Linked DNA regions of Fulvivirga ulvae. The protein of the gene in region 2 interacts with the protein of the main gene of each other region in a pairwise test. Links are inferred from orthologs where the notes say so. Each region holds a gene or a part of one and is shown on either strand. Other genes may lie near its edges. The genes, in order: sucD and sucC.

Region 1 (7,620 bases), 2.7 Mb from region 2 along the record:
ACGGATGGAAAACCAACCTGTCTGAAGCAGGGAATAAAATATTATAAGAACAGTTTCGGACTCGATCCTAAGATTATTAATAAAACCCTGAACCTTGCCAAACAATGCCATAAATTAAAAATACCTGTTACCACCTTCATGATCGCCTCAGATCCGTATTTAAAACAATTTGTGAGAGAGTTCACCCAGGTTAACCACGGTAATGCATATTACAGCAGCCTTAAAGGGTTGGGTGACCTTGTTTTTGAAGACTACCGAAGGAACAGAAGAAAGAAATTTTAACACGTTATAGCCGACTGATAAAATGACGCAACCCAATGACATTAAAACACTTGGAGCCTTAAAAAGCGCCGGGTATCGAAGCCGCTCCGTAAAACAGGAGCTGCGGGATAATCTTATTGAAAAAATCAGAGCAAAAGAAAAGGTATTCTCAGGTATATGGGGTTACGAAGAAACCGTGATCCCCGATCTTGAGCGCGCCATTCTTTCTATGCACGATATTAACCTGCTGGGCCTCAGAGGTCAGGCAAAAACCAGGATGGCCAGGATGATGGTAACCCTTCTGGATGAATACATACCAATAATTGCGGATTCAGAACTTAATGACGATCCCTTCCACCCTATTTCCAGGTACGGAAGAGATATCATTGCAGAAATGGGTGATGATACGCCGATAGACTGGCTGCACCGCGAAGATCGCTACTCCGAAAAGCTGGCCACTCCTGATGTATCCATTGCCGATCTGATCGGAGATGTCGACCCTATTAAAGCTGCTACACTAAAACTTCCTTACTCCGATGAGCGGGTTATACATTTCGGACTCATCCCCCGTTCGCACAGGGGGATATTCGTGATCAATGAACTCCCTGACCTGCAGGCAAGGATTCAGGTAGCACTTTTCAATATACTTCAGGAAGGTGATATTCAGATCAGAGGCTTCAAAGTGCGTATGCCTCTCGACATCCAGTTTGTATTTACGGCCAACCCTGAAGACTATACCAACCGGGGAAGTATTGTAACGCCGCTCAAAGACCGGATCGACAGCCAGATTATCACACATTACCCTAAGGACCTGAAGGTATCAAGAATGATCACTGAACAGGAAGCGCGGATAAAGCCTGAGCAAAAGGAAGCCGTGGAGGTAAACGACATTGCCAAAGATCTTATTGAGCAGATTGCTTTTGAAGCCAGAAACAGTGAGTATGTAGACGCTAAAAGTGGTGTATCTGCCAGACTTACCATATCAGCCTATGAAAACCTGGTAAGCGGAGCTGAAAGGCGTGCGCTGTACAATGGTGGGAAAACCAGTGTACGCATCTCTGATTTATATGGGGTAATACCATCCATAACGGGAAAAGTAGAGCTGGTATATGAGGGGGAACAGGAAGGGCCGGGGATAGTGGCCAACAACCTCGTAGGCAAGGCCATCAGAACCCAGTTTATTCACTTCTTCCCCAACCCTGAAAAAATAAGAAAGCAAAAGGAAGAAAACCCCTACAAACAGATCACTGACTGGTTTGGAGAGGAGCATACCCTGGACCTTTTGAATGACTTTAATAACCAGGACTATGAAAAGAAGCTAAACGAAGTACCCGGTTTAAAAAAGCTGATAGATACTTTTCACAAAGATGTTGATAATGGCACCAGGCTTTTCCTGATGGAATTTGCCCTGCACGGGCTCGCTGAATACAGCATGCTAAGTAAACATCAGCTTACGCGCGGATTGCAATTCAAAGATCTGCTTAGTGGCATGTTTACTATGTCTGGACCTGATGATGATGACGACTCTTCTCCTGATGATCAATATTAATATGGATGGAATTCAATGATATAAAAAGATTGGTAGCCGGAGGTGAATCAGAAACCGTAGAGTTTAAAAGAAAGGCTGCGCACCCTGATAAAATAGTAAAAGAGCTTGTAGCCTTTGCTAATACAAAAGGGGGCTATTTGTTGGTAGGTGTAAATGACGACGGCTCTATTCCCGGGCTGAAATTTCCGGAAGATGATGCTTATGCCCTTGATCAGGCTATAAACAAGTACTGCAAACCTTCCTTAAAAGTAAGGCAGGAAATAGTCCCTATTTCTGAAAAGCGTGCGGTGGTGCTTTACCATGTATCTCCGGGCAAAAAAAAACCTTACTATGTAATTACAGATTTTGAAACGAAGTGGGGACAAGCCTTTGTGAGAATAGATGACAAGAGCATAAAAGCCAGCAAAGAGGTACGCGAAATATTAAAAAGAGGTAATAAAAACAAGGGTGTCAAATTCAATTATGGAGAAAAAGAAAAAATACTCATTGACTACCTGGACAAGAACAAAAGTATAACCCTCAATGAATTTAAGAAGCTCGCACACCTGACTACCTACAGCGCTTCAAGAACACTGATATTGCTTGTACTGGCAAATGTCCTGTCAATTGAACCCAGTGATAAAGATGACTTGTATAGCTTAAAAGCAATATAAGATTCGCACTAAAATGATTGGAAAAAATAAGATAAAATATACCTTTATAAGAAGCTAAAAACTTTTAAAAAGCGATCTTCTCTTCTGTTAATAAAAGTTGGCTATTTTTAATTAGTATGATTCTCTAAATTTCTTTGGTGTATGGCTCAAGCGCAGAAAAATGAAAAGAAAATTTTTGTTCTGGATACCTCGGTAATCATTTTCGAACACAACTCAATCATGAACTTTGCCGAACATGATGTTGGCATTCCGATCACTGTTCTCGAAGAACTCGATCAGTTTAAGAAGGGAAATGACACCAAAAACTTTGAAGCAAGGGAGTTCATCAGGCTAATCGACAAGTTGGCCCAGGGGCAAATGCTACAAAACTGGAATCCTCTTAATGGCAAGGGTAAAGGTAATTTTAAAGTACTGATGCATGCCAGAAGTAAAGTTGATGCCAATGAGGTTTTCGATGAGGAAAAAGCCGATCACCGGATATTAAACTCCGCCCTTCAACTTCAGCAAGAGGCTAAGGGCAGAAAAGTAATACTGGTATCAAAGGATATTAACCTACGGCTAAAAGCTAAATCCCTGGGGCTACCCGCCGAAGACTACAATACCGGAAAAGTAAAAAACGTAAACTCTCTTTTCACAGGTAAAATGGTCTATGAAAGGATCAACCCCGAGAGGATCAATGAGCTTTACGAAAAAGGAAATTGTGAGGCCACTGATATATTGGGCTCACGAAAAATCCACAAAAACGGTTATTACATTTTAAAGAGTGGAAAGAAATCTGTTTTATCTTATTATAACCCGGTGCTGGACCGCATAGAACATGTTGAAAAGAGATCGGCTTATGGTATAAAGCCTCGAAATGCGGAACAGACTTTTGCCATTCATGCCATTCTTAACCCAAACATCAAGCTGGTTACTATGCAGGGAGTTGCAGGTACGGGCAAGACTTTAATAGCCTTGGCCGCAGCACTTGAACAGAAGCGCGACTTTAAGCAGATCTATCTTGCCAGACCCATTGTACCACTAAGTAATAAGGACATTGGCTATTTACCCGGCGATATTAAATCAAAGCTAAACCCCTACATGGAGCCGCTTTGGGATAACCTCAAGTTCATTCAAAATCAGTACCATGAATCTGACAAGGAGTACTCCAAGCTCACTGAAATGGTAAATCTGGAGAAACTGGTAATCACGCCACTGGCATACATCAGAGGAAGGAGCTTGTCCAACATTTGCTTTATTGTGGATGAAGCCCAGAACCTTACCCCTCATGAGGTTAAGACTATTATTACAAGGGCAGGTGAAAACACCAAGATCATTTTTACAGGTGATATCTATCAGATTGACACCCCATACCTTGACTCTCAAAGTAACGGGCTTTCGTACCTGATTGACAGGGTTAAAAACCACGATCTTTATGCACACATAACACTGGAAAAAGGTGAAAGATCGGAACTGGCTAACCTGGCCAATGAGCTTTTGTAAGCCAAAAGAATATTCCACGGTTTTACAAGTAAGTCTTCGGGCTTACTTTTTTATTTTATATCTTCCATTAAAAAAGAGTGAAAGCTCAAATTAACCAGCCCCAGTCTACTTAGCAAAACCGATAAATACAACTTTCTAATTTATGAAAACCACTTATTTGATACTTCTATTAGCATTGGCTGTCTTTTTAACAAATTGTGAAATCAAAAATGAACAACAAACCTCCGCAACTCAGGATACAGTTGAAGAAAAGTCATCGTTATATTATGAATTCACTTCATTCACAAAAAAATATGGTGATTGTAAAACCGATACTTCCGCATATTGCACCCGTATTAACTTAGACTATCCCATATTTAAATCAGAAGAATACCCTGAGCTTACTGACCAAATTAACCACGAAATACAGCAGGGTGTAACAGAGCTGGTTTTCCCTGACACAGCAGAAAATAAAAGCCTGGAACTCTTTGCCGACAGGTTTATAAGTGACTATAAAGAGATAAAGGAAGCCTTTGGAGACGCCTTTGGCTGGTATGCCTACCTGGACGGCAAAGTACTGAGAAATGACAGCATGGTAATATCAATAGAGCTGGCCGCTGATATGTATACAGGAGGTGCCCACGGCAGCTACTATTTACAGTACCTAAACTTTGATGCAGAAACGGGTAATAAAATAACCTTTGAATCACTGTTCATGCCCGGATTTGAAACCAGACTTAACGAGATTGCCGAACAGAAATTCAGACAGAAATACAACCTGAAGCCTGGCCAGGATCTGAGTGATGAAGGTTATCAATTCGAAGACGGAAAGTATTACAATGACAAGAATTTCGCCCTGCTTCCAAAAGGCATAAAATTTTACTACAACAGTTATGAAATAGCGCCATACTCTAAAGGTCCGTCAGAAGTGTTTGTAAGCTATGAAGCCCTGAAAGGCCTGCTAAAAGAAGATTTGTTGATGATGTGATCAGGTCTGAAAATTCCTGGCTTTTAATATCACATAATCTTTCTATTATCCCCATGTATCTGCTGCCCATCAATACTGGCAGCAGATAATTTGATACCGTAAGAAAAAGTACCTGTCAGGGGACAGGCACGGGGATAGAGGATAAGCATGGGGATAGGACATACAACGGGACGGAGAACAACCAACAAGACTATAACACGGCTTTACTAAACTTCCGAAAGTTTGGGAAAGCTTAACTGTTCAGTAGCACCGGCAGATGGATAATGACTGCGAACAGAGACAATTACCCGTGTTACCTCACCCTGCAGTATAGCTTGGACCTGAATTCCCTCGCCAACACGGAAATGGAATTTTATTACTACAACAACTTCAATTTTCACCCCATGATCTGTCCCATGCCAGATCATCTGCCACCCGTTCAATACTGCGAACAGATAATTTGATGCCAGAAGAAGGAGCCTGTCAGGGGACAGGCTGGGGTGGCAATTAACTTCTAGGGGCTGCTACTGCAATAATCCCGTAGGTATAAAATATTTGTAGAATAACCATTTAGACCAGATTGCCCCGTAGGGACAAAATAAACAAACCTTTATATCAATTCGCATGTGGGGAGCCTCCGCAGCTCCTCCCCTATTGATATTAGACCCTATAAGGCCGTTTTGAAGCACTTTCTATTGGCTCATGCCCCCTTTCCCATGATCTGTCCCCCGACAGATCATCTGCTGCCCGTCCACTACTGCAACAAACATTTGGTGTCGTAAAGAAAGTGCCTGGCAGAGAACAAACACTGGGGTAGAAAGTGCTGTCAGAGGACAGGCACTCTGGTAGAAATAACCTTCAATCCCTAAAACATAAAAAGCCGGACATTGCCGGCTTTTTATATGATCTATAATAATGTTATCTATTTATTCAGTGCTTTTAGCATGGTCTCTCCAATGTTTGCAGGAGATTCTACCACGTGAATGCCACACTCTCTCATGATCTTCATTTTGGCAGCAGCAGTATCATCAGCTCCACCGATAATAGCACCGGCGTGGCCCATTCTCTTGCCTTTGGGAGCAGTTTGTCCTGCGATGAAACCTACTACAGGCTTAGGGTTACCTTGCGCTTTAATCCACCTGGCAGCTTCTGCTTCGTAGTTACCACCGATTTCACCAATCATTACGATAGCATCAGTATCAGGGTCATTCATAAGCATTTCAACAGCCTGCTTAGTAGATGTACCGATGATAGGGTCACCACCAATACCAATAGCTGTAGAGATACCCAATCCTGCTTTCACTACCTGGTCAGCAGCCTCGTAAGTCAATGTACCCGATTTTGAGACTACACCAATTTTACCTGACTTGAACACAAAGCCTGGCATGATACCAACCTTAGCTTCTCCCGGAGTAATAACACCCGGACAGTTAGGCCCAACAAGTACCACATCTTTATCCTTGATGTATTCTTTTGCCATCATCATATCCTTGGTCGGAATACCTTCAGTAATGGCAATAATAACTTTAATACCTGCATCAGCAGCTTCCATAATAGCATCAGCCGCAAAAGCCGGTGGCACGAATATGATAGAAACGTCAGCACCTGCTTTTTCAACAGCCTCTCTTACGGTGTTGAATACCGGTTTGTCAAGATGGGTCTGACCTCCCTTTCCAGGAGTAACTCCACCAACTACATTTGTGCCGTACTCTATCATTTGCCCGGCATGAAAAGTACCTTCAGAACCTGTAAAACCCTGAACTATTACTTTTGAATCTTTATTTACTAGAACGCTCATGAATCGTGGATTAAAATTTGTGCAAAAATATAATATTATATGGCTTTACCAAAGTTAAAAGCGCCTGTGACATGCATTTAACATTCCGGCCGTAGTGCAGGAACGTACGCATAGTGTACGGTTTCGTTACACACAAGGCAATTATAATATTATAAAATACTGAAAATGAGACAATTATATATTTGGCATCACAATTGGAATAACTATAACCAAAGGTCAAAGCCTGCTTTATGAACCCCATAAGGCGGGCGCTCAAAATAAAGCAACAAATAGTTTTTTTAGATTTCAAGTCAATGCATAAAAAAGGAGCCGTCTCAAATTGAAGCGGCTCCTTTTTGGCGTTTCACTTAAAGAAACTTATTTCGCGTTAGCGTATCTTTTTGCTACTTCGTCCCAATTCACTACATTCCAGAATGCAGCTATGTAATCAGGTCTCTTGTTTTGGTAGTTCAGGTAGTAAGCATGCTCCCAAACATCAAGTCCTAAAACAGGTGTTCCGCCACATCCTACAGATGGCATCAGGGGATTGTCCTGGTTAGGTGATGAGCATACTTCCACTTTGCCACCTTTGTGCACACATAGCCATGCCCATCCGGAACCAAACCTGGTAGCGGCAGCGTTTGAAAACTCCTCTTTAAATTTATCAAAAGAACCGTAAGCGGCATCAATTGCCTCTGCCAATTCCCCTGAAGGCTTGCCTCCACCATTTGGAGACATCACAGTCCAGAAAAGGTTGTGATTGTAATAACCACCACCATTATTTCTAACCGCTCCGTTGTCTGAGTGATTAGCCAATATATCCTCAATGGATTTACCCTCCATTTCAGTACCTTTAATAGCATCATTTAATTTGCTGGTATAGGCAGCATGGTGTTTCCCATGGTGGATTTCCATGGTACGGGCATCGATATGTGGTTCTAATGCATCATGT
Region 2 (7,673 bases):
GTTATTTAGGTTACCCCAATTCATCAAATACTGAGACGTTGGAAACAGGAAGAGGGTATTTGGCATATATGTGGGAAGATGTGCAGGTTTCCTGGGACCTGGTGGGCAATGTTAACAGTGGGGATATTGATTTAAATATTACACATACTGTATCTACCCCAGTTAACCCGGATGCTGATGGGTGGAACCTTATAGGAAATCCATACCCTTCACCGGTTTTTTGGGACAATGGCAGTGGTTGGTCAAAAACAGACATAGCACCTGTTATATATGTTCCAGACAATGCCAGTGGGTTATTTAGAACGTGGGATGCTGATAGCCAAAGCGGTGATCTTCCAAATGGTGTTGTTGCGCTTGGACAAGCTTTTTGGGTATATGCTGAAACAACGGATGCTTCTTTAACAATAAATGAAAATGCAAAAACAGCTCTAAGTGGAAGTTTCTTTAGGAAAGGAACCAATGAGTGGCAGGAATTAACAATTTCTCTTACGTATGATAATTTTACGGATAATTCCTTCATTATTATTAGGGAGGATGCCAAGCCTGGATATGAACCTGGTAGGGATGCACCTAAATTACAAGGAGAACTGTTTAGCGTTTCTGTAATGGAAAATCCAGGAGAGCGAAAATGTGTTCGTTTTGCTACGGATAATAGTGACGGTACATGGATATATATTAAGGCTGTTAACGAAGGTGATTATACTTTAACAATGAATTCAGATAATTCCTTCATAGAAGATCAGCATCTGTATCTTTACGATATATATACTGGCGAAAAATATTCTCTGTCAGAAACAAAAACAATCAATTTCACGGTTGACTCAAATAAGGAATCAAAAGGAGCCCGTTTTGTTTTGAGGAAAAATGACCATAATCAATCGGTAGTTGAATCTCCACCAGTCAATGTATATCCAGTGCCTGCTGCAGACTTTATTAATATAACAGCATATGCAGGTGTACCTACGCATGTCAGGATTATAGATTCTAGAGGTAGGGTAGTTTATCCAGAAGTTAGAATAGATGAGAATGGTGATAGAATTAGCGCTGTTGTGGATATGTCTGGTTTGAGAAGTGGAATATATTTACTAGTATGTAATATTAACGGACAGGTAGTATCAAAACGTATAATAAAAGAGTAAGAATGCGGATAAGGCTTATTGTTGTTGTGTTGTTATGTTTTTTACAGGTAACAGCTATATTGGCTCAACCTGGTGGTGGACCACCCCCCGACCCGGGGGAACCAGTGCCGATATGGGGAATAGAAATATTACTTTTTATAGGGGGAGCTCTGGGTGTTAGAAGGGTTATGAAATCGTCCCGAAAAAAGTGATTCAAATTATAATTGGGATTTAGCCTTGATAACTCATTTTTTGCTAAAACTAAGAATATTACCACGTTGGATCATTATTCTTATTGATTTACTGGTGGTTGGGTGTGCGACCTACCTTGCTTATTTGCTCAGATTTAATTTCGAATTTGAAGAATTAGAACTATTTAATTATACTCTTGGTGTTGGTGTAAATGTGCTCGCTTGTTTGGTTGCACTATTATTAACTAAGAGCTATGCAGGAATTGTAAGGTACACCGGTATCCAAGATGGTTTAAGGGTTTTTTACACACTGATTGTAACCCATGTAATAACCTGCTTTGTCAATTTATTGTATCATTACAATTACGAAAAGAATTTAATACCTTACTCCGTTATTTTAATTGCCTTTCTTGCTTCTTTTTTATTCCTGTTTCAGTATAGACTCTTGATAAAGAATGTGTTTTCTTATTATAGAGGCGTTATTACTAATAAAACAAGAGTTATCATTTTTGGAGCTGGACAACTAGGGATTGTCACTAAGCAGGTGATAGATGGTAGCGACGGCACCAAGTATAAGGTGGTGGGATTTATTGAGGATGATAATAGAAAGATTGGGAAAATCATTCATGGTACCCCTATATACAGCGGACTGGCATTAGAATCTTTATTGACCAGCCTCAAAATTAGTGAATTAATAATAGCAGTTAACCAACTTCCTGTAGAAAGAAAGAATGAAATTGTTGATATATGCCTGGATTTAGATGTTAAGGTCAGAACGGTTCCACAGGTTGAACATTGGGTGAAGGGTGAACTCAGTCTGAACCAAATTAAAGAGATAAATATTGAAGACCTACTCGGTCGAGAGACAATTGAACTTGATAATGAGGCTGTCAGAAATCAGATCTTAGGTAAAAGAGTATGCATTACAGGAGCGGCTGGATCTATAGGAAGCGAGCTTGTAAGGCAAGTTATCCTTTATAAACCATCTCAGCTCATATTAATAGATCAGGCAGAATCTGCTCTTTATGACGTTGAACGTGAGTTTGAAGATGTGAAAGGGATTGAGTTTTTTGTGGCTGATATTACGAATTTTGATAGGTTGAATGATGTTTTTATTAATTTTAAACCGGAAATAATTTTTCATGCTGCTGCCTATAAGCATGTGCCAATGATGGAACGTAATCCTATGGAAGCAGTTTTGTGTAATGTGTTGGGTACAAAAAACTTAGCTGATCTGGCTGTTAAATTTCATGTAGAGAAATTTGTAATGGTTTCAACTGATAAGGCTGTAAATCCTACAAACGTAATGGGATGCTCAAAAAGAATTTCGGAGATTTATGTAAGATCATTGAATAATCATCTCAGGGAATTGGACGATAGCCACACTTCATTTGTGACAACACGCTTTGGTAATGTGCTTGGCTCCAATGGTTCCGTTATACCATTTTTTCAAAAGCAAATTAGTAATGGCGGACCTGTAACTGTTACACACCCTGAAATAACCAGGTATTTTATGACTATTACTGAGGCTTGCCAACTAGTTCTTGAGGCTGGGGCAATGGGGAAAGGGGGAGAAATATTTATTTTTGATATGGGTAAATCCATTAGGATTGTGGATTTAGCAAAGAAAATGATTCAGCTATCCGGGTTGCAGTTAAATCTTGATATAGAAATTGTATTTACTGGTTTAAGGCAAGGGGAAAAATTGTATGAGGAACTACTAGCCAGCAAAGAAAATACGATCGCAACTCACCATCAAAAAATTATGATTGCGAAAGTGCTTGAATACGACTATAATCGGATTACTCAGGATATAGAGCGTTTAAGAAAGGCAATTTTCAGTCATAAAGATGATTATGAAATTGTGAAAATTATGAAAGAAATAGTCCCTGAGTTTAAAAGCAATAGTTCTCGTTATCAAATTTTGGATAAGAAGCATATTGTACCTGCGTCTTAATAGGTTAACAGAATTATTTGAAATAAAATATTCCTTGTTTTTTGATGTAGCTGTGTTAATCAGGAATTAAATCCCCTTAAACCATTCACCATTGTGCATGTAGGAACTTTCTACCATACCAAAGATGCAAAAATGAGGATTTTGGCGTTTAAGCTACGTTTATTAGTAAGAGTAAGGTTAGAGAGTTTTTAACCATTTAAGATATCTAATGTTAACTTGTAAAAAATATTTAATGTTAAGTATTTTATCTATCTAAGATTACTTTCGGCGATTCCTTTGAATATTTCGCCTTGGCCCTTTATTCCTGGCTCTGGATTTAAAAGTAAATATATCCGAAGGTAAATAATATTCAACTTTAACATTAAACAAGAAGTATCCATCATTATTGTTGGGATTCCCTCTAATATGATCAGGTTCAAGACCAAGAGGTGGCAGGTCCAGTTCATGCCTTTTATCGGCCATTGCTTGTACTAGAGGATCTTCTATAGAGGAGTGTAGTTGGTAGGTTGTACTGACGTCGTCTAAATAGTCAGTAAATGTTAATCTGTAGCCGCCTTCAATAGCAATATTTATAAAGGGACTTGCTTTATATTTGATACCGGCTCCAAATGGAATGACGATAGCTAATCGGCTGTAGTTGACGCCTTCTGTCTGTAAAGGTTGAAGAGCGATATACTTTCCAGCCTTTTGTAGATCATTACCGTCCCAATCGGTGGAAGGAACCTCTCCCTTAGGATTAAAATATAGTAAAGCAACCCCCAAAAAACCATAAGGGTTAAATTGAGGTCTTTGATAAAATCGTGCCCCATTTGGAAATGCGTTTATAATTCCTACAACGTTAAACTCTAGATTATCGCTTCGAAATGATAGGTTTCTCAAAATTCTACCATTTACATCAGCATCACGATCGTCTCCCTTTAGACGAAACCAGGTCATTTCAGCCCTTGCTGAAATGCGAGGATTAAAGAAATATTGCATGCCAACGTTTAAGCTTGGTTTGGCGTCCATATACTCACCAGGGTCTTTAAGATCACCAAAATAGGTGGATGTGCCGGTACCTAAAGAAACAATAGCATCTCTTCCTCCGCTAAACCTGAAAAAGCTTTGGGAATATGCTAATTCGGTTATAAATAACAAACCTATGCTGAGTACAGCTACAAATATCTTCATGGTCTAATTATACTCATTAAACTTCAATTTAATAAATAATGTTGGTAATTATAAAAAATAGTAACGTCAAAATGAAGCTATAGTTTTTTACTTACCTGTAAAATCAAAATAGCCCCGCATTTGCAGAGCTATTTGTAGTGCACTCGGAAGGATTCGAACCCTCAACCCCCAGAGCCGAAATCTGGTATTCTATCCAGTTGAACTACGAGTGCATCAGCTATATTGCTATAGCTTATATTTTAAGACAATACTTCTTTTACTTTGGCTGCAGCATCTTTTAATAAGATGGCCGAAGATACTTTTAATCCTGACTCTTCAATGATCTTAGCACCTTCTTCAGCATTGGTTCCTTGTAGACGAACGATGATTGGAATATCAATGTTTCCAATTTTCTTGTAGGCTTCTACAACACCATTAGCCACACGGTCGCACCTAACGATACCCCCAAAGATATTAATCAAAATGGCTTTTACATTAGGATCTTTCAAGATAATTCTAAAACCCGCTTCTACAGTCTCTGCATTGGCTCCACCTCCAACATCAAGGAAGTTTGCAGGCTCTCCGCCTGAAAGCTTAATGATATCCATGGTAGCCATAGCAAGACCCGCGCCGTTTACCATACAACCTACGTTACCGTCAAGTTTAACATAGCTTAAGCCTGATCTTCCGGCTTCTACCTCCGCAGGATCTTCCTCAGTGATGTCTCTGAGTTCAGCGAGGTCTTTGTGTCTGAAAAGGGCGTTGTCGTCAAGGTTTACCTTAGCGTCAACAGCCAGTATTTTATTATCCGATGTTTTTAGAACAGGATTGATTTCGAACATTGATGAGTCAGTGGCCTCATATGCTTTGTAAAGTGAGTAGATGAATTTCACCATTTCTTTAAAAGCATTACCTTCAAGACCTAAAGCAAAAGCAATTTTACGTGCCTGGAAGCCTTGTAGCCCTACTGCAGGATCGATCCACTCTTTCACGATTTTTTCAGGCGATTTTTCTGCCACTTCTTCGATGTCCATACCACCTTCAGTAGAGGCCATGATCACGTTGCAGCTTTTTGCCCTATCAAGCAATATACTCAGGTAGTATTCTTTTGGCTCAGAGTCGCCAGGGTAGTATACATCCTCAGCGATAAGGATTTTGTTAACTTTTTTGCCTTCTTCACCAGTCTGGTGCGTTACCAATGTGCCACCCAGTATGCCTTTGGCTTTTTCAGTTACCTGATCCAAAGATTTGGCTAAAACAACTCCATTTGAACCAGTCTCCTTCACTTTTCCTTTTCCACGTCCACCGGCATGAATTTGAGCTTTGATTACATACCAAGTCGTACCGGTCTCATTGTGAAGTTCCTTCGCTGCATCCAGTGCTTTCTCAGCATTGTCAGCTACGATACCTCGTTGTACCTGTACGCCGTATTTTTTTAATATGTCTTTTGCTTGATATTCGTGAATGTTCATGCTTACAAATTTTTGCACGAAAGTAGTTCTTTTGGTTTTATATTTCAAATATTGTTGATTTAAAATCATGTTGAAGACGCATTCTATATTCAATTTTCATAAGTTTGGATCATACTTAATTCAGGTGGTAATAAAATTATGCTGACAGCAAGTGGAATAACTAAGTCATATGGAGACCTTCGTGTCCTTAAAGGGATTGATCTGCATGTAGAAAGAAAAGAAATTATTTCTATTGTGGGAGCATCAGGGGCGGGGAAAAGTACGTTGCTGCATATTTTAGGTACGTTGGATCAATCTGATAATGGCTCTTTAAGAATAAACCAGTCAGACGTTAGCCGGATGAGCAATAAGGAGAAGTCAGCTTTTCGTAATAAGCACATCGGTTTCATCTTTCAATTCCACAATCTCCTGCCTGAGTTTACTGCCAAAGAGAATGTGTGCATTCCCGGCTACATCGGAAAAAGGGATGCCGCCGAAGTAAGCAGACGTGCTGATGAACTGTTGGAAGTGCTCGGTATTTCCGCCAGGCGTGATCATAAGCCTTCGGAGTTGTCAGGAGGTGAGCAGCAGCGCGCTGCAGTGGCCAGGGCTTTGATCAATGACCCCTCGATTATATTTGCAGATGAACCAAGCGGGAACCTGGATTCAAAAAATGCTAAAGAACTTCACAGCCTGTTCTTCAAACTAAGGGATGAACTGGGACAAACCTTTGTGATTGTTACACACAATGAAGAGCTTGCCGATATGGCTGACAGAAAGCTGGAAATTCAGGATGGGGTAATGCTAACCTAGTATTTTAGGATGTAGATTTAAACGAATTTGTGTCGTTATTGTTGAATTAGTAAAGGTTTGACAATTAATGATATGAGTACCGAACCAATAAATATAAAACCCGCACAAACTGAATTTGATTTACACCCATTAATTATCGGGCGTTGGAGTCCCAGGGCATTTAGCACAAAAGAACCCTCCAGGCACCAAATCCTGAAAATGCTGGAAGCTGCCAGATGGGCACCATCCTCTTTTAATGAGCAACCCTGGCGATTTATTGTAGGAGTCAAAAGCAGGGGAGAGGAGTACCAGAAAGTGTTGGAATGTATAAATGACTTTAACAAAGGATGGGCTGGGCATGCTCCTGTTTTGATGCTGGTATGTGCAAAAAAGGCATTTACACATAATGATAAGCCCAACAGACATTATAGGTATGACTGCGGTGCTGCTATGTCAACATTAAGCTTGCAGGCAATGGCCGATAACCTGTATGTTCACCAGATGGCAGGTATAAATCCGGATAGAGCAATAGAGTTATTTAAGGTGCCGGAAACTTTTGAGGTTTTAACTGGTGTGGCTATCGGATATCTTGGTGACCCGGGCCAACTAACCGAAAAAGACCAAAAATCAGAGGCATCCAGGCGGCAGAGAAAAGAACTTAGCCAGTTAGCGTTTAGCGAATCGTGGGGGAATAGCTTTATCTAGTGGCTTAGTACTTCGGTTTCCACTTCTTCTATCTCTACATGCCCTGAGGGATTAATAGATGCTAGTTTCACTCTTTTAAGCTCATTGATAAGTACAGGATCATATTTGGCAGCTACCCTCACATAATTGTTAGTGAACCCATGCATCATGCCATCTTCAATGTCTTCCTCAAATAAAACCGTATCAATACGCCCCAGGTTTTCCTCGTAAAATTTCCTCTTTTTCTTTTCAGAAAGAGTCCTTAGCATTTTAGATCTCTGATGCCTTACCTTCATGGGCACTGCATTGCCCATCTCAGGTGCCTCGGTAT

Evidence for each region.
Region 1: the proteins of sucC (region 2) and sucD interact in binary tests that used the Escherichia coli proteins (3 or more experiments, as listed by UniProt). The link is inferred for Fulvivirga ulvae from one-to-one orthologs.

Annotation. Positions count from the first base shown.
Region 1 is NZ_CP089981.1:3,356,710-3,364,329, reverse strand. The notes cover bases 4,752-7,594. They hold sucD (succinate--CoA ligase subunit alpha), read right to left. Parts: upstream 6,690-7,594; coding sequence 5,814-6,689; downstream 4,752-5,813. Other genes in these bases: LVD17_RS14175 (superoxide dismutase), read right to left, coding at 7,047-7,594; LVD17_RS14185 (DUF3298 and DUF4163 domain-containing protein), read left to right, coding at 4,752-4,912. Also shown: LVD17_RS14205 (vWA domain-containing protein), read left to right, coding at 1-282; LVD17_RS14200 (sigma 54-interacting transcriptional regulator), read left to right, coding at 305-1,810; LVD17_RS14195 (AlbA family DNA-binding domain-containing protein), read left to right, coding at 1,816-2,463; LVD17_RS14190 (PhoH family protein), read left to right, coding at 2,605-3,945; more of LVD17_RS14185, read left to right, coding at 4,088-4,751; more of LVD17_RS14175, read right to left, coding at 7,595-7,620. UniProt on the Escherichia coli protein: Succinyl-CoA synthetase functions in the citric acid cycle (TCA), coupling the hydrolysis of succinyl-CoA to the synthesis of either ATP or GTP and thus represents the only step of substrate-level phosphorylation in the TCA.
Region 2 is NZ_CP089981.1:6,067,637-6,075,309, reverse strand. The notes cover bases 3,782-6,677. They hold sucC (ADP-forming succinate--CoA ligase subunit beta), read right to left. Parts: upstream 5,888-6,677; coding sequence 4,676-5,887; downstream 3,782-4,675. Other genes in these bases: LVD17_RS25415 (ABC transporter ATP-binding protein), read left to right, coding at 6,026-6,677; LVD17_RS25430 (DUF6089 family protein), read right to left, coding at 3,782-4,436. Outside these bases: LVD17_RS25440 (DUF8693 domain-containing protein), read left to right, coding at 1-1,139; LVD17_RS25435 (polysaccharide biosynthesis protein), read left to right, coding at 1,371-3,266; more of LVD17_RS25430, read right to left, coding at 3,525-3,781; more of LVD17_RS25415, read left to right, coding at 6,678-6,679; LVD17_RS25410 (nitroreductase family protein), read left to right, coding at 6,752-7,363; tRNA (N(6)-L-threonylcarbamoyladenosine(37)-C(2))-methylthiotransferase MtaB, read right to left, coding at 7,360-7,673. UniProt on the Escherichia coli protein: Succinyl-CoA synthetase functions in the citric acid cycle (TCA), coupling the hydrolysis of succinyl-CoA to the synthesis of either ATP or GTP and thus represents the only step of substrate-level phosphorylation in the TCA.